One region of the Paenibacillus sanfengchensis genome, then DNA from elsewhere that is predicted to be linked to it. Evidence: predicted binding sites of a transcription regulator. Region 1 holds the regulator's gene; each other region holds the start of a gene.

The links. The regulator Rex, encoded in region 1, represses fermentation and respiration genes when NADH is low (regulators of the CRP and FNR family bind a similar motif). The targets are predictions, from matches to a motif close to TTGTGAAATATTTCACAA.
Region 2: the regulator Rex is predicted to act here: its motif matches at 1,634-1,651, upstream of V4U84_RS21730 (flavocytochrome c).
Region 3: the regulator Rex is predicted to act here: its motif matches at 3,529-3,546, upstream of V4U84_RS05770 (phosphoketolase family protein).
Region 4: the regulator Rex is predicted to act here: its motif matches at 4,382-4,399, upstream of pflB (formate C-acetyltransferase).

What each region holds. Positions count from the first base shown of each region.
Region 1 covers NZ_JBAGJC010000004.1:154,347-160,260, forward strand. The annotation lists gene V4U84_RS09950 (tetratricopeptide repeat protein) at 1-11, shown strand, start outside; gene dinG (ATP-dependent DNA helicase DinG) at 192-3,050, shown strand; gene V4U84_RS09960 (redox-sensing transcriptional repressor Rex) at 3,086-3,748, shown strand; gene V4U84_RS09965 (amidohydrolase) at 3,726-5,024, shown strand; gene V4U84_RS09970 (cell wall elongation regulator TseB-like domain-containing protein) at 5,076-5,561, shown strand; gene V4U84_RS09975 (hypothetical protein) at 5,753-5,914, shown strand, end outside.
Region 2 covers NZ_JBAGJC010000013.1:105,173-111,086, forward strand. The annotation lists gene V4U84_RS21720 (LysR family transcriptional regulator) at 1-244, opposite strand, end outside; gene glf (UDP-galactopyranose mutase) at 423-1,526, shown strand; gene V4U84_RS21730 (flavocytochrome c) at 1,754-3,301, shown strand; gene V4U84_RS21735 (aldo/keto reductase) at 3,388-4,365, opposite strand; gene gtfA (sucrose phosphorylase) at 4,383-5,852, opposite strand; gene V4U84_RS21745 (carbohydrate kinase family protein) at 5,864-5,914, opposite strand, start outside.
Region 3 covers NZ_JBAGJC010000002.1:538,325-544,238, forward strand. The annotation lists gene V4U84_RS05760 (copper amine oxidase N-terminal domain-containing protein) at 1-134, shown strand, start outside; gene V4U84_RS05765 (hypothetical protein) at 508-813, shown strand; gene V4U84_RS05770 (phosphoketolase family protein) at 1,113-3,497, opposite strand; gene V4U84_RS05775 (GntR family transcriptional regulator) at 4,126-4,851, opposite strand; gene V4U84_RS05780 (SMI1/KNR4 family protein) at 4,956-5,914, opposite strand, start outside.
Region 4 covers NZ_JBAGJC010000005.1:13,881-19,794, forward strand. The annotation lists gene V4U84_RS11955 (ABC transporter substrate-binding protein) at 1-1,032, opposite strand, end outside; gene pflA (pyruvate formate-lyase-activating protein) at 1,227-1,970, opposite strand; gene pflB (formate C-acetyltransferase) at 2,039-4,309, opposite strand; gene adhE (bifunctional acetaldehyde-CoA/alcohol dehydrogenase) at 4,564-5,914, opposite strand, start outside.

The DNA.
Region 1 (5,914 bases):
CCCTCCTTTAAAATGAACTTATCTTGATTTAGCGTAATTTGATGTACTCGGAAGAAACGGTGTGTCCCGGGATCGCGGGAGACATCGTTTTTTTCTGGAAGGAGGCCTCCCGTCCGCTTCACGCAATTTTCAAATCGGATCACTTCTGTTATGCTGTAAAAGAGACTGGAACGAAAGGGACTTAGGAATCAATGAAATATGCCGTACTCGATTTTGAAACGACAGGAAACCAGTCCTCTGATGAAATTATTCAAGTAGGGCTTGCCATTATAGATGAAGAACAGAATATTTCCCAAGTGTATCGTTCCTTTGTCAAACCGGGAATCCCGATTCCGCCGTTTATTACGAACCTGACGGGAATTACGGAAGAGGATGTCAAGGATGCGCCGGAACTGGATGAAGTGATGGTGGACCTGGTTCCGCTCTTGAACGATGCCGTACTCGTCGGCCATAACGTAGCCTTTGATTTCAATTATTTGCAGAGCGCGCTCGATAAGACAGGGTATTTGCCCTTTACCGGGCGGATTCTCGATACGATGGATTTCTTGAAAATCTTCTTTCCTTCGCTGACAACCTATCAACTGGGGATGGTCGCTGTCGAGTTCGGCGTAGAGCATGAACGCCCCCATCAGGCCGACAGCGACGCTTTGGCCACAGCACTGATCTTCCTGAAGTGTCTGGAGGAGCTGGAAGGGCTGCCGCTTCTGGTGGTTCAGCGTTTGGCCGACCTGTTCGCCGGCGAGGATAGCGACCTCGGCTGGTTCTTCGACGCCATGCTTCAGGAGAGAGAGCGGGAAGGAGAGCCGAGCCCGGACGGTTTTGTGTATTACCGCCAGTTTGCGCTCCAGGTTGAGGACTGGATGGATATCGAGCCGGCCAGGAATGGCCTTTCCGACAATCCGCTCAAGGACGTCTCGTTCGAGCAGTTTATGGATCAGGTGCGGGAGCGTCTCAAGACGATATTGCCGGAATACGAGGAGCGCGAAGCGCAGAATATGATGCTGTCCGAAGTCGGCAAAGCGTTTGCCGAGGACAAGCACTTGTTGATCGAAGCGGGGACCGGAACGGGAAAATCGCTCGGATATCTTTTGCCGGCCATCTATCATAGTGTCAAACAGGACGATAAGGTGATGGTCAGCACGCATACGATCAATTTGCAGGAGCAGCTTAGGGAAAGGGATGTCCCCTTGCTTACTGATGCGGTTCCGTTTCCGTTTCGGGCCGCCGTATTCAAAGGGCGGCAGCACTATTTGTGTTTGCGCAAATTTGAACATAAAATTAATAGAAGAGACTTTGCCTCACCTAAGGAAGAGGTAATCACCGCCGCCCAGATGATTGTGTGGCTGGCGCACACGGAAACGGGCGACGACGAGGAATTGAACCTCGGAAACCGCGGCGGGGACTTCTGGGAGACGGTGGCGAGCGAGTCCGATTCCTGCCTCGGCCGCTCTTGTCCTTGGTTCCGCAAGTGCTACTACCACAGAGCGAAGCATGAAGCCGGCGTAGCGGACGTGGTCATCACCAATCATTCCAAGCTGTTTACCGATATTCAGGCCGGACACCAGCTGCTGCCCGGGTACGAGCGCCTGGTGATCGATGAGGCCCATCATTTGGAGGAAGTCGCCGGGAAACACCTAGGGCTCCAAATGAAATATTTCACCGTTGTCCATACGCTCACCCGGCTGTTCAAGGACAGCAAGACAGGCCAATTTCCGAATCTGCGCGTGATGCTGGATCAGTCGGGGAGCGAAAAATCGGCCGAGTGGTGCTCCGTCATCGACGGGCTGTATCCGACACTGGTCGATGTGAAGGAAATCTGGGATCGGCTGGCGGACCAGATGTTCGGCTTAATGCCGGAACGCAGCGACGCGGCGCCCGGGGATCCGGGGCAATTTGTGCTGCGCCTGCTGCCCCAGAAGAAACCGAAGCAGTGGGAGGCCCTGTCTGCGCTGGAGAACCAGATCTATACCGCTCTGGGCGACGTGATCCGCAAAGGGGAAAGGCTGATCGGCGAGTTAAAAGACGATGAGCACGACTACGGCTATGACAGCCTGATCACCGATATCGGCGGGCTGCTGAAAGATCTCGCCACCGAGCGGGAAGCGCTTCGCTTTTTTATCAAGCTTGAAGACTTAAGCACGGTCTACTGGATCGAGAGCAATGGCAATTACCGCAGCAAATCGCTGCAAATCTTTGCGGTGCCGATCGATGTGAGCACCCAATTGAAGGAATTTTTCTTCAACAAGAAGAAAAGTGTAGTGATGACTTCGGCGACCCTCTCGGTCGACAAGTCCTTCCAGTACATGATCGATCAATTGGGGCTGACCGAAGCGGCGGAGCAGGAGCGGCTCAACACCTCTATGCTTCCGTCCCCGTTTAATTACCGGGAACAGGCCTTACTTGTCATTCCGCGGGATTTCCCGAGCGTGAAAGGCAGTGTCGGAGACGACCATTTTGTCTCTACGCTCGTTCGGTCCTTGGCCGATACGGCGATCGCCACCCACGGGAGAATGCTGGTCCTGTTCACGTCATACCGGATGCTGCGGCAGGTGTATGATCCGCTGAAGGAGCTGCTTGCCGGACAGGGGATCACCGTAATCGGGCAGGGGATGGACAGCGGAAGCCGAACGAAGCTGACCCGCCGGTTTCAAGGACAGCAAGCCTCAGTTCTGCTTGGCACGAGCAGTTTCTGGGAAGGCGTTGACATTCCCGGCGAGGCCTTGACGAGCCTGGCAATCGTTCGCCTGCCGTTCCAGCCTCCGAACCATCCGCTGGTGGAGGCGAAAAGCGAGAGGCTGCAGCAAGAGAAGAAGAACCCGTTCATGAAACTGTCCGTTCCCCAAGCCGTTATCCGCTTTAAACAGGGTTTCGGCAGACTGGTCCGGTCCTCGCAGGACCGCGGGATCGTGGTGGTTTATGATACTCGGATCTTGGAATCCTATTACGGTAAATACTTCTTGTATTCTTTGCCCGGACCGAAAATGGAGCATATGCCGTTGGAGCAGATGGTGCCTCGAATTTCGGAATGGTTAAACGCCGGGGAATCGTAAGTGTTCCTCAAATCGTGTAAGTAGGGGGAAATTTGATGAAATCGGAAAAAATTTCGGATGCAGTGGTTCGCCGCCTGCCGGTGTACCTGCGCTTTCTCAATGAACTCAGCCGCCGGGAGGTGCCTACGGTCTCTTCGCAGGAACTTGGGCAGAAGCTGGATTTGAATCCGGCGCAAATCCGTAAAGACCTGGCTTACTTCGGAGATTTCGGGCGCAAGGGAATCGGCTACGACGTAACGTATCTGATCGAGAAAATTCGCCAAATTCTGAACCTGGATCAGCAAATTAATGTAGCTTTGATCGGGGCCGGTAATCTTGGCCACGCGTTGTCCAATTATAACGCGTATGTGAAAGATAATATGAAAATTGTAGCGGTCTTTGACGCATCCCCCCACAAAATCGGGACGCAGATCAACCATATTACGATTCAGCCGATCGAGGAGCTGGTGGATACGGTGCGGAGCAGCAACATCCGCATCGGGATCATCACCGTACCCGATGTGGAAGCGCAGCGGGTTGCCGATCAATTGGTGGCTGCGGGAATCGGAGCGATTTTGAATTTTGCGCCAACCATCCTTAAGGTGCCTTCGGAAGTGCGCGTGCATGCGGCGGATTTCACAACCGATTTGATGAGTTTGGCTTATTATCTGGATGGCGGAAAGGAACATACGGAACATGACGCGAAAATGGCTGATTAAAGACGGTACCTTCGCGGTGCCGGATCAGAAAACCCCGATCATCCGGGGCTATATGCTGGTCGAAGGAGACCGGATCACATACGTCGGAACGGAGCGCCCGCAAGGCGTGGAAGGGGCCGAAACGTTTGACGGCAAGGGGCTGTTGTTTCTCCCCGGGTTGATCAATACGCATGGTCATGCGGCGATGTCGCTCTTGCGCGGCTATGGAGACGACATGGTGCTTCAGGAGTGGCTGCAGGAGAAAATGTGGCCGATGGAAGCGAAGTTTACCGGCGAGGATGTATATTGGGGAACGGCCTTGTCCGTGCTGGAGATGCTAAAGGGCGGAACGACCACCTTTTTGGATATGTACGACCATATGGAACAGGTAGCTTCCGTCGTGGATCAATCGGGAATCCGCGCCGTATTGACTCGCGGCGTAATCGGGCTCTGTCCTCCTGAGGTGCAGCAAAGCAAGCTGAACGAAGCGGTGAGCTTTGCGCGCGATTGGCACGGCAAGGCGGACGGACGAATCACCACCATGATTTCGCCGCACTCTCCATATACTTGCCCTCCGGATTACATTGAGAAAATTGTACAGGCGGCACATGAGCTGGATTTGCCGATGCACACGCACATGTCGGAGACGAGAGCCGAGGTGGAGCAAAATGTAGCCGATTACGGCGTCCGCCCGGTTCAGCACCTGCTGAATCTCGGGATGTTCAATCGGCCGACGCTGCTGGCCCACGCCGTCCATCTGACGGACGAGGAGATCGGCGTTTTGGCGGAGCACCGGGTAACGGTATCCCACAACCCGGGGAGCAACCTGAAGCTGGCCAGCGGCGTAGCCCGCGTGCCCGAGTTGCTCAGGGCGGGCGTTACCGTATCGCTGGGAACGGATGGACCCGCCAGCAACAATAACCTCGACATGTTTGAGGAGATTCGCCTGGCGGCGCTGATTCATAAAGGCGTGTCGGGAGACCCGACGGCGGTCCCGGCGGGAGAGGCGCTTCGCATGGGTACGGAATACGGGGCGAAGGCGCTGTTCCTTGAGGATACGGGCCGGCTCGCCGCCGGTATGAAGGCGGATTTTATCGCCCTGAATACGGAACAGGCGCATTTTCTGCCCCGCACGGACTATATTTCCCATATCGTATATTCGGCGGGACCGAAAGATGTGGAGCATGTTTGGGTAAACGGCAAGCAAGTGGTTAAGCATGGCGCTTGCCTGACGCTTGATGAGGAAAAAGTACGTTTTGAAGCCCAAGCTGCGTTCGAGCGCCTTCTCGGCCGATAAGACGATCTACTGTATGTTGAAACTACGCCGATCGGGGAAAGGAAGAGAAGGTTGAGGAACAGAACCAAGTGGATCCTGCTCTCCCTTCTGATGTTGGGGCTCGTCCTCATCGGGCTTCACCGCTTCTATCTTTTTGTACAGCAGGATCTACGGCAGGGGGAGAAGCAAGCGATTCAGCGGGCGATGCGAGAAACCGGACTGACCGAGGCCGATGAGGTCTGGAAATCCGTCTGGGACCAAGTGTGCTGGGTCGTTCAGGGGAAGGATGAAAGCGGCCGGGAAGTCATGGTCTGGCTGCCGGAAAAGGGGAATCCGGAAGTAAAGCCCCTTTCCGAAGGCGTATCGGAGAGTCAAATTCGCAAGATCATTAAAGACAAATTTCCGGGGATAACCCCTGTCCGGTTGATGCCGGGGATATACAACAACCAGTATGTCTGGCAGCTCTTTTACAAAGAGAAAGCCCATCATTTTTACCGGTTTTTCCGATTCAGCGATGGAGAGCCGTTGGAGGAAGTATTTACTTTACCCAACCGGTAAGATCAACTTCAGAACAAAAAGCAGCCCATTGGGCTGCTTTTTTCGTAAAAATTTAAAATAATTTCACAACTTGATTCGAAATCGTATATACGATGTGATATACTCATCTTTGTAAGTTTAATTTGCGTATTTGTCTACCATTTTCTGATATACTTATCATTATATTTTTCTACAGCAAGGAGGACCTCAACGTGAAATTGCGTGTTGGACCGATTGTGGCAAGTGTGGCCGTATCCGCACTGTTGTTGTTCGGAGGATGGTTTGCGTATAGACAATGGGCGGTTGAGAGCCCGTTTGAGCATAAAATCAATTCTATGGAAGGCGTAAAAAGTGTACAAACAGATATTACCCCA
Region 2 (5,914 bases), on a different contig from region 1:
TTTCTTTTTTGATATCTTCAATCAGGTAATGGATATGCTTGGCCCGGGCATGCAGCAATTCGCCCGCCTGGGTGGCCTCCATCCCCCGAGGGCCTCTGTAAAACAATTCAGCTTCCAGTTCCAGCTCCAATTGCCGGATCGTTTTGCTGATTCCCTGCGGTGTTATGTACAGGTCCTTCGCGGCCGCGGTAACGCTCTTCTTCTCATAGACTTTAATGAAATATTCCAGTGCCTCTGTATTCATGCTGGTTGAACCCCCTGATTCCATACCCTCCGAACCTGCGAACCGGATGGTATGGTTTAGTATAACATATTGGAAGGTTGGGGTGGTTTGTAGTTGATCGCGTTCGTTTTATGCTAAGATGTGAATGTGTTTCTGGATGCCGGCACAGACAATCACGAAAAATAAGGAGTTTCCCACCATGTACGATTACTTAATTGTCGGTGCAGGCTTGTTCGGCGCCGTATTTGCTTATGAAGCGGGATTGAGAGGCAAAACCTGCCTGGTCATCGATAAAAGAGACCATATCGGCGGAAATGTCTATACGGAGGAAATCGAGGGGATTCAGGTTCACAAATATGGAGCCCATATTTTTCATACGAACAGCAAAACCATTTGGGATTATGTGAATCGCTTCGCGGAATTCAACCGTTATACCAATTCTCCGATCGCCAATTACAAAGGGGAAATCTATAATCTTCCCTTTAATATGAATACCTTCAACAAACTGTGGGGAACAGCTACTCCGGAGGAAGCCCAGCGAAAAATTGATGAGCAGCGAAAAGCGGCTGGGATTACGGAGCCCCAAAATTTGGAGGAACAAGCGATTTCTTTGGTCGGAACCGATATTTACGAGAAACTCATTAAGGGTTACACGGAAAAACAATGGGGAAGATCCGCAAAAGAACTGCCCGCGTTTATCATCAAGCGTCTGCCCGTCCGGTTCACGTATGACAATAACTACTTTAACGACCGCTATCAAGGCATTCCGGTCGGCGGTTATCGGGCCATCATCGAGAAGATGCTTGCGGGAGCGGACATCGAGCTGAATGTCGATTTTTTTGCCGTCAGAAGCGAGCTTGAACAGCGGGCCAGAAAAGTCGTTTATACCGGTATGATTGACCAGTACTACAACCACCGATACGGTGTACTCGAATATCGAAGCTTGCAGTTTGAAACGAAAGTGCTGGATACAGCCAACTTCCAGGGAAATGCCGTGGTTAACTATACGGACCGGGAAACGCCTTGCACCCGCATTATCGAGCACAAGCATTTTGAATTCGGCACGCAGGATAGAACGGTCATTACGGAGGAATATCCGACGGAGTGGAAGCCCGGTGATGAGCCGTATTATCCGATCAACAACGAGAAGAACAATGAAATCTACCAACAATACAAAGCGCTAGCCGAGGAGGAACGGAATGTCATTTTCGGCGGACGGTTAGCCACGTACAAGTACTATGATATGCATCAAATCATCGGAGCTGCTTTGGCGGCGGTCGATCGGGAGTTTGAAGAAAGCTAGGCCCGTCGGTAACAGAAGCGGGGCTTATTACTTAAAAAGCAAGACTCGCCAGGCCCTACGCTTGGCGCGGTCTTGCTTTTTTCTTGCACAGACAAACTTCACAACGGTTGTGAAATACTTCACAATAAATAAGATAAACCAGTGGTATAGTGAAAACGGTGAATTCGGAGAGCCGGATGCTCCCGGGTAGCCTAAATAACTAGAGATATTAAAGTGGAGGGTTCAACATGAAAAGGAAAGCATCAGCATCGCTCATCCTCATCCTCTCGCTTATGCTCGTGATCGCGGGTTGCGGCGGCGGAAACCAGAATCAAAAGGAGAGCCAAAACCAAGGTGGCGCGCAAAAGGAAGCCACCGCACAGGAAACGCAGAAGGCGGAAGCCGTTTCGGGCGCATCCGAGAAAAGCTACACCCCATTCGACCAACTGAAGGACAGCTACGATATCATCATCGTCGGGGCGGGCGGAGCCGGAATGTCGGCCGCGCTGGAGGCTAAAGCCAGCGGCATGAACCCGGTGATCTTTGAAAAAATGCCGGTAGCCGGCGGGAATACAACGAAATCCTCGTCAGGCATGAACGCATCGCAAACCAAGTTCCAAAAAGAGCAGGGCATTGAGGACAGCAATGATCTGTTTTACGAGGAAACTTTAAAAGGCGGCCACGGCACCAACGACAAAGAAATGCTCCGCTTCTTCGTGGATCATTCCGCGGAAGCGATCGATTGGCTGGACTCTATCGGAATCCGCTTGAACAATCTTACGATTACGGGCGGCATGAACGAAAAACGCACGCACCGTCCGGAAGACGGCTCCGCGGTAGGCCAATACCTCGTCAGCGGTTTGGTGAAAAATGTGCAAGAGCAAGGCATTCCGCTCTTTGTGAACGCCGATGTCAAGGAGATTACCCAGCAGGACGGAAAGGTGAACGGCGTCAAAGTTCTTTTTAACCAAGCGGACGAGAAAACCATTACCGCAAAAGCCGTAGTGGTGACTACCGGCGGATTCGGCGCCAACATGGACATGATCTCCAAAGTCAGACCCGATTTGAAAGGATATGTAACGACGAACCAAATCGGCAGCACCGGGGACGGCATTCAAATGATTGAAAAATTGGGCGGAACCACGGTCGATATGGATCAAATCCAGGTTCACCCGACGGTACAACAGGAAAAATCCTATCTGATCGGGGAAGCGGTTCGCGGGGAAGGCGCGATCCTCGTCTCCAGCGAAGGCAAACGGTTCACCAACGAACTGGATACCCGCGATAAAGTGACCGCCGCCATCAACGGGCTTACTGAAAAATCAGCTTATCTTGTCTTCGATTCCGGCGTTAAATCCCGCGCCAAAGCGATCGCACAGTACGAAAAAATGGGCTTTGTTATCCAGGGAGATACCGTGGAAGCCCTGGCCAAAGCCATGAATGTTCCGGCCGATCAGCTGCAAAAAACGCTGGATACCTGGAACAGCGCCGTGAAGAATAAAAAGGATGCCGAATTCGGCAGAACGACCGGGATGGACAATGATTTGTCCGGCGCACCATACTACGCCATCAAAATCGCTCCCGGCATTCACTACACGATGGGCGGCGTGAAAATCAACACGAATACGGAAGTATTGAATAAAGAAGGCAAAGCGATCCCGGGCCTTTTCGCCGCGGGCGAAGTGACCGGCGGCCTGCACGGCCAAAACCGGATCGGCGGCAACTCCGTGGCCGAGATCATCATTTTTGGCCGCCAAGCCGGCATTAAATCGGCGGAGTTTGTGAAGGGGAAGTAAGAAAACAAGAACAAACGATGCAACAAAACAAAACGCTTGGGCCGGGTAGGCCCAAGCGTTTATCGTTTTTGATTTGTTATTTCAAGTCAAGGCAAGCCTACACCTCGAGAACTAACGTATAAGGTGTACCATTCATCACGGCTTAATACGATGTTTTCGGCTTCCGCACACGCCCGAATTCGGGAGGGGTTGGTTGTCCCGATGACCGGTTGGATGGCGGCGGGGTGTTTCATCAGCCATGCAAGCACGATCGCTTCCGGCGAAGTTTGCTTCTCTTCCGCCAGCCGTTTCACCAGCAAAGCCGTTTTCTTTACATTTTCGTCTTCATTCTCCAGGCTGGCTCCTGAGTATAAGCCTTTGGCCAATGACCCCCAAGCTTGAAGCTGAATGTTTTCCAACTGGCAGTATTCGAGCGTGCCCTCGGGAAAAATATTGCCCTTCGCCGCGTCTTGATTCACATGGATGCCGGTTTCAAGCCAACCGATTTTGTGCAAGCTCAATTCCAATTGGTTGACCACCAGTTTTTCACTGCAATGGGCTTGCAATAAACGAATTTGCCCGGCGCTCATATTGGAAACGCCAAAATAGCGGACTTTTCCCGACGCTTTGAGCTGATGAAAGGCCTCCCCTACTTCCCGCGCGTCCATGAGCGCGTCCGGTCGATGCAAGAGCAGAATATCCAGGTAGTCAATCCCCAGTCTGGAAAGAATCCCGTCCACACTCTCCAAAATGTAGGCCTTGGAAAAATCATAACGCGCCGGAATGCCGCCCGCTTCATCCGGAAAGCGAATCCCTAATTTGGACTGAATGATCATTTTTTCTCTTAACTCCGGTTTTTCCTGCAACACCTGACCAAAGACGGTCTCGGCTTTTCCGAACGCGTAAATATCCGCATGATCGAACATATGGATTCCGCTGGCCAAAGCCGTTTCCACCGCTTCATGCGCCTGTTTTACATGTTCGGTTAGAATGGGATCCCGGCTCCAGCCTCCGCCAAGCCCCATACATCCAAAAATAAGCCGGCTTGCGTTCAATCCGTGATGATAAATTGGCAATACTGTCATCTTTAGCACATCCTCTGTTATACAAAATATTGTTTCATAGCTCCATGTTCATCCGTGTAATCGATCACCGACTGATTCGTTTTAAGATCAACGAACAAGGTGCACCGCGTTTCATCCTTTTGCCAGGAAAGCCGGATTTCATCCGCCGCGGAGTCAAGCACTTGGAACTCCCCGTTAAACGCCTCATGTTCATTGCGGAACCGGATCAGCTTCAACAATCTCTGAACCGCCGCTTTTTCCAAAGCCTGTTCGATTTCCCCAAGGGTAAAGTTGTGGCGGTTAATTTCCCGCCCTTCCCCGGTTTTTTTCACATTTTCCAGATCGTTTTCCCCGGCCAGCAGTCCGACATAATAGACCTGGGGTACGCCCGGCGTAAAGAACTGCAGCGCCCGGGCAGCCAAATAGGCATCGTCATCGCCATTCAGAACGGAATAATACGAACACCGAATTTGATGAACATCAAAACCATCCTCGGCTTTATGCTCGTCCGATAAAATCAGACTGAGATTCGCCCCTCTTTCCAGACAGGTATCGACTAATTTTCTCGCCTCTCGGGTATCCAGCATATCGTCCAAATCCGGCTTGACCGGAATGCCGTCATGGCAGTCCAGCATCGTAAACTGTTTAAGCGGCCGAGTCTTCAAGTATTGCTTCAGCGATTCGCCGGATTTATCGATTAACGCCTCCAGTATGCGATAAGGCAAAATGAAATCGTAGATCCAATAGCCGTGTTCCGCCAGCTTGTACTGGATGGAGTAATGAGCGTGTACTTCCGGAAGCAGTTCAATGTCCAGGGAGTCGGCAAGCTCTTTGATCCAATCGAGAAATTCGTAGATTTCCGGCTCCACGAAGAAGCAGCTCGACCCCAACTTTTTAATGACATAACCGACAGCGTCGAGACGCACAATTTTTACATGATGCCTTTTAAAATGCATAAAGAAGTCGGTAAACAACTGCTTGACCTTCGGCGAGTTGATATCCAAATCGATTTGTTCGGAAGGATCGGTTTTTCCAAATGTCGTCCACACCTTTTCTTCCCGGCCGGTTTCCTCGATGGTAAACGTTGAATACGGCAGCGGTCTGCGCAAGAACATTTTTTCAATATCCGCTTGTACCGGTTCTCCGTCTCGCCAAATCTTATCCAGCGTAATAAAATAATCAGCGTACTCGGACTTCCGGCCTTTTTGGAGAAAATCTTGAAAATACTCCGACTGCCGCGAAATATGATTCACCATCAAATCAACCAATACGTCAAAGTTTTCGCCAATCGCTTTCACATCGTCCCAGGTACCGAAATTCGGATCAATTTCCAGATACGTAAGCGGAGCAAACCCCCGGTCTCCCGAAGAAGGGAACGGCGGAAGAATATGGACCCCGCCTTTAAAAACATCCGGAAAATACGTGGAAAGAACGCGATTGAGCGTCTTTAAATCACCTCCTAACGAGTCCGGATACGTGATCAGCTGCACTTGGTTTTGGACGGTCACTTGTTCTCCTCCTATAATCCATACATGTTTTTTATGACTTCCAGCCTTGGCAAATCGACAAT
Region 3 (5,914 bases), on a different contig from region 1:
TCACCTCGCTCGGCTACAAACGCACGGTCGGCGGCGACGTGACGGATTCGCACGGGACGATCTCCTATACGATGCCGGGCGAAAAGCGGCAAGAGGCCGTGAAATTCAAGAAGGCGGACGCGGACAAGCCGTAACGGAAATGCCCCCGAGGCAGCTTGCGGTCACGCTCTGCCTACCACATAAAAAAGTGCCCGGCCCGATACGCGATCGGAGTCCGGGCACTTTTTCATTTCAGTTTACTTCAACGCGGTCCAAACCCAATTCTCTACCTCCGGCAGATCGAAGCCTTATATTCATAAAGGAACTAAATCACCAAGATATATCTGTGCTAGCTTCCTCATTTGATCCTTGTTTTGGTGAGAATGATACAGATTGTGCCCTCACCCAATTGCCCTATTCGGTGCGTCCGAATCTACCTTTTTCATTGTTAACTTAACAGTACCTTTGAATTTACTTCCTCCATTCAATAATGTTATTTATAATGAATCAGAAAGGAGGCTGTCTTTAATGGATGTAAAAAGATTCATATTTCTGATCATTACCTCGTTTTGTTTATTAGCAATTATCATTGGTTGTGACGATTCCAATATTACTACTACTTCCTATATCAAAGTTTTGAAAAAAGAAAGCACGAAAAATGATTTCTGGATTTCGGTAATAAACCCCTACGATTCAAAAGCGGAAATGTTCAAACTTGCAACTGAACAGAATGTATGGAATTTAATAATTAATAACGAGATCTACCTTGTATCCTATAAATCAAAAACTAATGATAATTTTGCAATAATAGAAAGCATTAACTATCCAAAGTAATGAATTTTAGTAAAATAATTACTAATCCTATTATACCTAATTTTCATTTTTTGTAAATTAAGTTAGTTGGTGGATTTATCTTTTTAATTCCGATTATTAGTGGAATTCGCTTTAGCTCCTTACTTTAACAAATCCGTTTACAGGCTATTTATAAAAATTTCGCAATTTTGGGGCGGCTCTTCTAATTCGCCTCCTCCCACTAAACCGAAAAGGGTAACAAACGCACGAGAGCCCCACGCCACATAAAAAAGTGCCCGGCCCGATACGCGATCGGAGTCCGGGCACTTTTTCATTTCAGTTTACTTCAACGCGGTCCAAACCCAATTCTCTACCTCCGGCAGATCGAAGCCTTCCTCCCGGATGTACTCGTGATGTTTCTTCAGTATGGCGTCCATCTCCTCGACGATGGCGGCGTATTGGCCGGCGTCCGGCAGATTCAGCACGGCTTCCTTCACCAGGTCGAAGCGGTCCATTTGGTTCAGCACGCGCATATCGAACGGGGTTGTAATGTCGCCGTTTTCGCGGTAGCCGTGCACATGCAGGTTATGGTTGCGGCGTTCAAAGAACAGGTCTTTGATCAAGCCTTCATAGCCGTGGAAGGCGAAGACGACCGGTTTATCCTGCGTAAAATAGCGGTCGAATTCGTCGTCGGACAAGCCGCGCGGGTCCAGCTTTTGGCTTCTGAGCTTCAGCAGGTCGACCACGTTGATGTAGCGGATTTTCAGCTCCGGCAGCTTCTCATGCAGAATCGAGATCGCCGCCAGGCTTTCGATCGTCGGCTCGGTGCCGGCGGAAGCGAAGACGATATCCGGCTCCCCGCCTTGATCCGTGCTGGCCCAGTCGATTACCTTCAAGCCTTTCTCCACCAGCTCCTGCGCCTCTTCCGCCGTGAACCATTGCGGACGCGGGTGCTTGGACGAGACGATCAGGTTGATCTTCTGGCGGTCGTTCAGCACCGTGTCGAACACGGCCAGCAACGTATTGGCGTCCGCCGGCAAATACTCCCGGATAAATTCCGGCTTCTTGTCGGCCAGATGGCCCAGCAAGCCCGGATCCTGGTGCGTGTAGCCGTTATGGTCCTGCTGGAACACCGTCGACGTGGCCACGACGTTGAGCGAAGGAATGTCCGCGCGCCAGCCTTGATCGGTCGCCTTGCGCAGCCATTTGAAATGCTGGGTCAGCATCGAATCGACCACCCGCAGGAACGCTTCATAGCTGGCGAAGAACCCGTGGCGGCCCGTCAGGACGTAACCTTCGAGCAGGCCTTCCGCCTGGTGCTCGGACAGTTGGGAATCGATAACGCGGCCGTAAGGCGCCAGGAACTCGTCGTTCGGTTCTTTGATGGCGTCCAGCCATTGGCGTTTGGTGACCTCAAACACCGGGCCCAACCGGTTCGACATCGTTTCATCGGGCCCGAAGATGCGGAAGTTCCGGTTCTCCTCGTTGATCCGCACCACCTCGGCGATGTATTTGCCCAGCACGGCCATATCCTGCGCAATTACTTTGCCCGGAACGGAGTTATCCAGCGCATAGTTGCGGAAATCCGGCAAGCGCAAGTCTTTCACGAGTTTGCCGGCATCGGTGACCGGATTTTTGCCCATCCGCCGTTCGCCCTTCGGCAGGATTTCGGCGATCTCGGCTTTCAAGCCCCCGTTTGCGTCGAACAACTCTTCGGGACGGTAGCTGTTCATCCATTCCAGCAAAGCCGGAGCATGCTGCATGTTCTTTTGATCCGCCGGAATCGGAACCTGGTGGGCCCGGAAGGAGTTTTCGTTCGGCACGCCGGCCCATTCCTTCGGCCCCGTCCAACCTTTAGGGCTGCGGAACACAAGCATCGGCCAGGCCGGACGGGTCGGATCGTTGTTTTTGCGCGCATGACTCTGAATGCTATGAATCCGCTCAATGATCACGTCCAGCACGAGAGCCATTTCCTTATGCATCCGCGTGGGGTCTTCGCCTTCGACAAAATAAGGCTCCCAACCCATCCCTTTAAAATAGGCCGTAATCTCCTCTTTCGATTGACGGGAAAGGATCGTAGGGTTGCTGATTTTGAAGCCGTTCAGATGCAGAATCGGCAGCACCGCACCATCCGTAATCGGATTGATGAACCGGTTGGAGAACCACGAAGCGGCCAGAGGTCCGGTTTCCGCCTCGCCATCGCCCACCACGACCGCGGAAATCAAATCCGGGTTATCCAAAATCGCGCCGACGCCGTGGGAAAGCGAATACCCCAGTTCGCCGCCTTCATGGATCGATCCCGGCGTCTCCGGAGCCGCATGGGAGGCTACGCCGCCCGGGAACGAAAATTGCTTGTACAGCTTTTTCAAGCCGGGGATATCCTGCGTGATTTCGGGGTAAATTTCCGTATAGCTGCCGTCAAGGTACGAATTGGACACCATAACCTGGCCCCCATGGCCCGGGCCTTCGATGTAGAACATGTTGAGATCGTACTTCGTGATGATCCGGTTTAAGTGCGCATAAATAAAGTTCTGCCCGGGAATGGTCCCCCAGTGCCCGATCGGTTTAATCTTCACGTCCGAAGCTTTCAAAGGTTCCCTTAACAGCGGATTATCCTTCAAATACAGTTGACCGACGGAAATAAAGTTCGCGGCGCGCCAATAAGCGTCCAGCTTCTCCAAATACGTTTTCGACGAGTAGTCCAGTTGTGCGATGGGTACTCCCATGTCATTCACTCCTATCTCTTTGTTCGTTCGTTTGTGAAACATTTCACCTATGTATCTATCATAACGACTTTTTTGAAAAATGATACGGTCCAATTTTGTGAAAAGATGAACATAATATGAATTTTGGTTGAACCAAAGCCAATCATAACCACCCGTGTGAACGGGTGGTTTGCTCTAAGTCTATAAGCCCTTATTACCGGCTCGCGTCTAAAGGCGTTAGCTTTCACTTCGTTCAAGCTACTATGCCGTTGCCGCTTTTGCCTACCCCTGAAGGGGTGCGATTATTACTAGTACCCGTCAGACAACCTTGATAACATAGAATTCCTGCATATGTGCATGTTTTTTCTTGTTCGGGGACCAAAATTTCAAAATTCCTGCAAATCTGCAGGAATTTTCGACGAAACCGGCTCGTTTCTCTAAAATCGCTAGAAATTCCTGCAGATTTGCATCTTTTTTCGCATCCCCTCGGGAATCGGCCTAAATACCTGCAGATTTGCATCTTTTTGGAGTTGGAAGCTTGGAAGCACACTAGGCACCTCTTTGTATGTGACATATCACTTCGACTAGCCATTAGCCACCGTTTCCTTTCGTTATACAAAAAAATAAGACCGAAACCAAAGTTTCAGTCTTATCGTTGCACCGATACAAACGTATTGAATTTCATATATTTGTAGTGGAAGCGCATATGGGAAAATTCAAACGGCGTGCCGTTGTCGAGGAAAAAGACCCCTTCCATGATGCCGACGGGTTCGTGTTCCCTCAAGTTCAGCAGTTCCCGATCTTCCGGCTGGGAAGGCTCCGCAAAAATCGACAGAAAGGACTTGGTTACGGCCATATTGTGCGCTTCTTCCAAGTAGTTGAAGATCGAGCCTTCGATAATCGTCTGGTTCAAATTTTGCACGATTTTGATCGGGATGTAGCCTGTCTCAATCATAAACGGCTCCTCATCGAACAGGCGCAGGCGCACGATTTTGTATACAAAATCGTGCGGTTCCAGAAACAAATCGCGCTGCAGCTCCTCCGTCGGGGAGATCACCTCGAAGCTCAGCACTTTGACTTTCGGCTTTTTTCCGTCCATCTGAAAATTGTCCGTCACGCCCAGATTCGAACCCTCGTAATTAAAGATCGATTCGTTCTTGAGATACAGCGGATTGATGAAGGTCCCGGAGCCGCGCTTCTTAAAAATAATCCCGTCGCTCTCCATCTTCGCCAGCGCCCGTTTCACGGAGCTGCGGCTCACCCGGTACGTCTCGCTAAGGCTCCGCTCGTCCGGCAATCTCAGGTCCGGGTACCGACCCGCGTGGATGTTCTTTTTCAGGTCATCGATAATTTGTTTATAGATTAATGGTGGCATGCCGACCTCCTTTTCAAAGGTTACTTATTTAGCTCCGGTCAGGAAGGAAAACAACCCGCCCGAATCGGGGCGGGCTTGCTACCCCCTATTATATTTTAGCTTTCTTACGCCTGCTCCGCATTCGCCAAGCCGCGGATAAAGGTTTCGAAGTCGGGGGCGAGCCGGGTGATGCGGTTGTTCTCTTTTTTGTCCACATGGACCACTTCGGGCTCGCGGTCATTTCCCGATTCCCGGTAATCCAGCATCACCACTTCATACGCGGAAGGGCAGTCACAAATGACAACCCCGATTTCGGGATATCCCCCTTGCTCGATCAGCGTCCGGCTGCCCGCTTCGCCGCACAACGAGTGCTTCTTCGTCCGGCCGATACCCAGAATTCCCGCGATTTCGACCGTTTCCCTGCCCGCGCCCGATTCGGACGGGTCCACCGGGAAAAACCGCTGGCGGGGAACGCCTCCGTTATGCTGTTTCATCATTTGCACGTAGTAGGCCGGCAGGCGGAAGACCAGCTCTTCCTCCACGGAAGCCACCAAATCGTCCGTCGGCGGCTCGGACACATACTTCTCCAGCGCCTCCGCGCTGTCATCCCAAAAGTCCGCCATGCCGGTACCGGCAGCGGCCAGTCCGGCGGCCGGTTTGGCCGCCTTGCCAGGCTTGCGCTCCTCGCCTCCGTCAGGCATCGCCGCCGCAGATTCCTCCGCTGGTACCTCCGCAGACTCCTCGGCCGACGCGTCCTCGGCCAGCCTGTCCCGGATCCAGCCGAGGAATTCCTGCGTGTCCTCATCGCCGGGGTCCAGCCGGTCCGCGCCTTCAAAAGCGCGCAAAGCCTCTTCGTACCGCTCCAAATAGTAGTAGGCCAGTCCGATCCGATAATGCCACAGCGGGTCTTCTTGCCCCTCTTCCGCCACCGTCAGGAACTGGTCCACCGCCTCTTCATACCGCTCGAGGTTGTTCAGCGCCCGGCCCAGATGACTGACCAGGGTGTAGTCCCGTTCCTCCGCCGGTACCTCCATAATGGCATCGACAATCTTCTCGAACTCGTCCTCTTCGTGCCACGCCTCCA
Region 4 (5,914 bases), on a different contig from region 1:
GCTGGAGAAGCCGTAACCGTTGTTCGCGTCCTGCATCACCACGACCGGGTCTCCTGCTTTCATTGGCGGCATGTTGAAGAATCCGATTTTGCCGACCATATCGCCCGCCTGCGCGGGATCCCGGAACACCGAATTGGCCCAGGAGCCATCCATCATCATGATCGCTTCGCCCGTAATGATCTGATTCCGCATATCCGCATATTCAAAACCGAGCTCGCCTTTCTTGTAAAAACCTTTCTGCACCCACTCCTGGTGTTTGGCTACGGCCTTGACCATATTTTCATCCGTCCATTTCGTTTCGCCCGTTTTGAAGCCGTAAGTAATTTCCGGCCCTCCATAGTAAGACCACAAGTTGTTGGTCGTCATTAGCGGAATCCAAGCATCCTTGGAGGATTGAGCAAATGGAATTTTGCCGTCCGCCTTGATCGTCTCCGCCAGCTTTTCCAGTTCATCCAGCGTGGTTGGTACTTTCAGTCCTTTTTGCTCAAAATACGCTTTGTTATAGAAAAATCCTTCAATCGATCCACCGATCGGCAGCCCATAAATTTTTCCGTCATGCGTGAACGGGGCCAAGGTTGTGAATTTATCTTTGAGGCCGAGTTCCTCCAGAATTGGCGTCAGATCCAGCATCAAGCCTTCTTTAGCGTAAAGGGCGGCATCCGGACTGCCGAAGACGTCGAAGATTTCCGGCGGTTTTCCTGCGGCCATTTCGCCTCTCAACTTCTCCTTCCGATTCACCTCGGAATCTACGGCATCCAGCTTAATCGTGAGTCCCGGAACCGCTTCTTGCGTCTTTTTGACCACATCCTCCAGCAAAGCCAGCCGGAATTTTTTGGATTCTCCCACCTGGGTATGACGGATCGTAATCTCAAACGGTTCCGAGCTGGCTTGCGGTTCCGCCCCTTTGTTATTGGCCGCAGGCTGCTCCCCGTTCGTTCCTGAAGCTCCCTCATTTGCGGCTTTTCCGCAACCGGCCAGCAGCATCGAGGTCAAAAGAAATAAACTTAACAGCATAACGAAGCTCTTTTTCATCTTTCTGTGACCCTCCTCATGATCTGGTTTTGCTACACCTTTATTATAGAAAGCGCATTCTTTGTTGGTAAGGAGGACATTTTTCTACTCAGGGGATAAAATCATCTAACGAAAAAAGAAAACGGCTGAACCTAAGTTCAACCGTTTCATCGTTAATAACCATATTCAATTATTCTGTTCGTTGCGCTGCGAATTCACGATTTCGCAGCGGCTACTTGCTTCCGACCCTCTTCAATCAGCCGATCTGCCCGCTCGATCTCCTCCGATGTCGGCGAAGGAACTCCATCCAGCGGATAATCCCAGCCAAGCTCCTGCCATTTGTAGATCCCCATCTGGTGATACGGGAGTATTTCAAACTTCTCAACTCCCTGCAATCCACCGATAAAGCGGCCGAGGTTCAGCAAATCCTGCTCATCATCATGGATGCCTGGAACGAAGACATGGCGGATCCACATTTTGCGGTTATGCTCCGACAACCACTCTGCCATTCTCAGCATCCGATCGTTTGGCTTGCCGGTAAGCTTGATATGCTTCTCGTTGTCAATATGCTTCAAATCCAGGAGGACAAGATCCGTAACATCCAGAAGGTCGCGAATCTTATCGCCTTCGTTGTAACCGTTGGTATCCAGCGTCGTATGGAGATTCCAACGCTTCTTACATTCACGGAATAGCTCGGTTACGAAGGCGGCTTGCAGAGTAGCCTCTCCGCCGGATACCGTCAACCCGCCGCCTGATGAACGGTAGTAAGGCAGGTAAGGCTCGATTTCGGCCAAAACCTCTTCTACGCTCATCTCCTTCCCGTCCGTCAGGCTCCAGGTATCCGGGTTATGACAATACTGACATTTCAGCAGGCAGCCCTGCATGAAGAGGACGAAACGAATACCCGGGCCATCCACCGTTCCGAAAGTTTCCAATGAATGTATACGACCTTTAAGCATATTTCGTCACTCCTTCTAGGTTTAAGCTGCCGTTTGTCCAAGCTGCTATCTCTACTATATTCCTCTGCTTACATGGAACCGTGGAACGTCCGGTTGATAACATCGAGTTGTTGCTCACGGGTCAACTTAATGAAGTTTACAGCATAACCCGAAACGCGGATCGTCAATTGCGGATAGTTCTCAGGATGCTCCATAGCGTCCATGAGCTGTTCACGGTCAAACACGTTTACGTTCAAGTGGTGAGCCTTGCTGCCGAAATAACCGTCCATCATCGATACCAGATTGGACTTGCGGCCATCCGACTCCTTACCCAGCGCCTTAGGCACGATCGAGAAGGTGTTGGAAATCCCATCCAAGCTGTGTTCGTACGGAAGTTTGGCTACGGAGCTGAGCGAGGCAAGCGCGCCCTTCTTATCCCGGCCGTGCATCGGGTTGGCCCCCGGTGCAAAAGGTTCTCCCGCTTTGCGTCCGTCCGGCGTGGAGCCTGTTTTCTTACCGTAAACTACGTTCGAGGTAATCGTCAAGACCGATTGTGTCGGCATCGCATTACGGTAAGTTTTATGTTTGCGAATCATACCCATAAACGATTCTACAAGGCCGACGGCGATTTGGTCCACGCGGTCGTCGTTGTTGCCGTAGCAAGGGAAGTCGCCTTCGATTGCAAAGTCAACGGCAACGCCTTGTTCGTTGCGGATCGGTTTTACTTTGGCGTATTTAATTGCGCTAAGCGAGTCGGCCGCTACCGACAGCCCGGCGATACCGCAAGCCATCGTACGAAGAATATCGCGGTCATGCAGTGCCATTTCAATGCGTTCATAGCAGTATTTGTCATGCATGTAGTGAATGACGTTAAGCGTATTTACATAGAGCTTCGCAAGCCATTCCATCATCGGTTTGAAGCGTTTCATGACTTCATCGTATTCCAGATATTCGGAAGTGATGGCCGGGAATTCAGGGGCAACTTGTGCTCCGGATTTCTCGTCTTTACCGCCATTGATGGCGTACAGCAACGCTTTTGCCAAGTTGGCGCGGGCACCGAAGAACTGCATTTGTTTCCCGATTTCCATTGCGGATACGCAGCAGGCGATGCCATAATCGTCACCGTAGATCGGGCGCATCAAATCATCGTTTTCATACTGGATCGAGCTGGTTTCGATAGAAACCTTGGCGCAATATTTCTTAAAGCCTTCAGGCAGCTTCTCGGACCAAAGAACCGTCAAGTTTGGTTCTGGCGCAGGTCCCAGATTGTACAATGTATGCAGGAAACGGAAGCTGTTCTTGGTTACTCTTGTCGTACCGTTTACTGCTGTCCCGCCGATCGATTCGGTTACCCAGGTTGGGTCACCACTGAACAGCTCATTGTATTCCGGAGTACGGAGGAATTTAACGATCCGAAGCTTCATTACGAAATGGTCGACTAGCTCTTGTGCAGTTTCCTCGGTAAGTGTGCCTTCGGCCAGGTCGCGTTCAATATAAGCATCAAGGAAAGAAGATACACGGCCCAGGGACATCGCGGCGCCGTCTTGTTCTTTGACAGCTGCCAAGTATCCGAAGTACAACCATTGGAAGGCTTCCTTCGCATTTTCCGCCGGTCTGGAAATATCGAAGCCGTACATTTCGCCAAGTTGTTTCAATTCACCCAAAGCGCGGATTTGCTCGGACAGTTCCTCGCGAAGACGAATTACGTCTTCATCAATCACGTCGACCTCGAGATCCTTCAGTTCTTTTTGTTTTTGTTTAATCAAGAAGTTAATCCCGTAAAGGGCAACACGGCGGTAGTCCCCAATGATCCGGCCGCGGCCGTAAGCATCCGGAAGCCCGGTAATAATCCCCGCTTTACGGGCAGCTCTCATATCGGATGTATAAGCATCAAATACACCTTGGTTATGTGTTTTGCGAATTGAGGTGAACATATCTACAATCTCGCCAGGCAGGTCGAAACCATATGCCTTGCAAGAATTGATTACCATGTTAATACCGCCAAAAGGATGAATCGTGCGTTGGAAAGGAGCATCCCCCTGTACGCCTACGATTTGTTCCTTCTCTTTGTCCAGATAGCCGGGTGCGTGGGAGATGATCGTCGATGGTTTATGAACATCAACATCAAGAACGCCGCCCGCTTCTCTTTCTTTCTTGGACAAATCGGAAATAATATCCCACAGCGCCTTTGTATTGGCTGTGGCGCCTTTCAGGAAGGACTCATCTCCTTCATAAGGTTTAATATTCGTGTCGATGAAGTCGCGTGTATTCACTTCCTTCATCCATTTGCCTTTCTTAAAGCCTCTCCAAGCCGTTTGAACTTCTTGCGTGTTTTGTACTTCTCTCTCAATCACCGACATCTGTAATCCCTCCATATATATTTGAAGTACGCGGCGTTGAAGGATAATGCCGCGCCTCATGATCCCTAAAATTTGTGATAATTTTCACATTTTAGACACCGATAAGTCCTTGATCCGTTGTTGATGATCTCCTCTGAACTTACCAACGTACTAGGGATCATTTATATTTTTATGATATAACAATCCCTATAGAAAGATTGTGACAAATATCACATCAAGTGATATTTGTCACGTTTTCACAGCCCATTGTTCACTTATTCTTCAAATCTTCCATAGAAAGCATCGCGGTATACTTCGGCAAGTTCGCTAACGAGCGGAAGCTTCGGATTGGCCGTAGTACATTGGTCTTCGAAAGCGCGATCCGCCAAATAGTCAACGCGCGATTCGAAGTCTTTCGGATCGAAGCCAAGCTCTTGGAAAGTTTCCGGAATGCCCAGTTTTCTGTTCAGATCGCGAATGGCTTTGATCAAGCTCTTCACGCCTTCTTCCGTTGTGCGGGCCGGCAATCCCAGAATGCGGGCGATTTCTGCATAGCGTTCGTCGGCAACGAAGTTGGTATATTTCGGCCATGCCGCGAATTTGGTAGGTTTCTTGGCATTGTAGCGGATGACATGCGGCATCAGGATCGCATTGGTCCGGCCATGTGCGGTGTGGTACTGTCCGCCCCATTTATGAGCCAAGCTGTGGTTGATCCCAAGGAACGCATTCGCGAAGGCCATACCTGCCAGCGTCGAAGCGTTGTGCATTTTCTCGCGAGCCAGTTTATCGCCGGTCAAAGCCGATTTCTCAAGGTATTGGAACACCAGTTGAACCGCTTTGATCGCGAGACCGTCCGTATAGTCGTTAGCCATAACCGATACATAAGCTTCAATCGCGTGCGTCAATACGTCCATCCCTGTATCGGCCACCGCGGTTTTCGGCAAGCTGTACACGAATTCCGGGTCGATGATCGCTACATCCGGTGTCAGCTCGTAGTCGGCCAAAGGATATTTGGTGTTGCCGTTGATTTTATCGGTGATAACCGCGAACGAGGTTACTTCCGAACCGGTACCCGAAGTCGTAGGGATCGCTACGAATTTAGCTTTTTGGCCAAGACGCGGATATTTGTAAATCCGTTTGCGGATATCCATAAATTTTTGCTTCAGGTTATGGAAATCGGTGTCCGGATATTCATAGAACAGCCACATGCCTTTCGCGGCATCCATTGGCGAGCCGCCACCGAGAGCGATAATGCAGTCCGGCTGGAATTTCTCCATGAGTTCGGTACCGCGCTGTACTGTCGTTGTGGATGGATCCGGCTCTACATCCGAGAATACTTCGATAGCTACAGGCGTTTGGCGTTGACGCAGGTAATGTTCCACTCTTTCCACATAGCCCAGTTTCACCATCATTGGGTCGGTTACGATCAGGACGCGGGAAATGTCCGGCATTTTGGCAAGATATTGGGTCGAGTTTTTCTCGAAGTAAATCTTGCTCGGTACTTTGAACCATTGCATATTCACGGTACGATGATTCACCCTTTTCACGTTGATCAGATTTACAGCCGTTACGTTCGACGATGTCGAGTTGCGACCATACGATCCGCAGCCCAGCGTCAGCGACGGC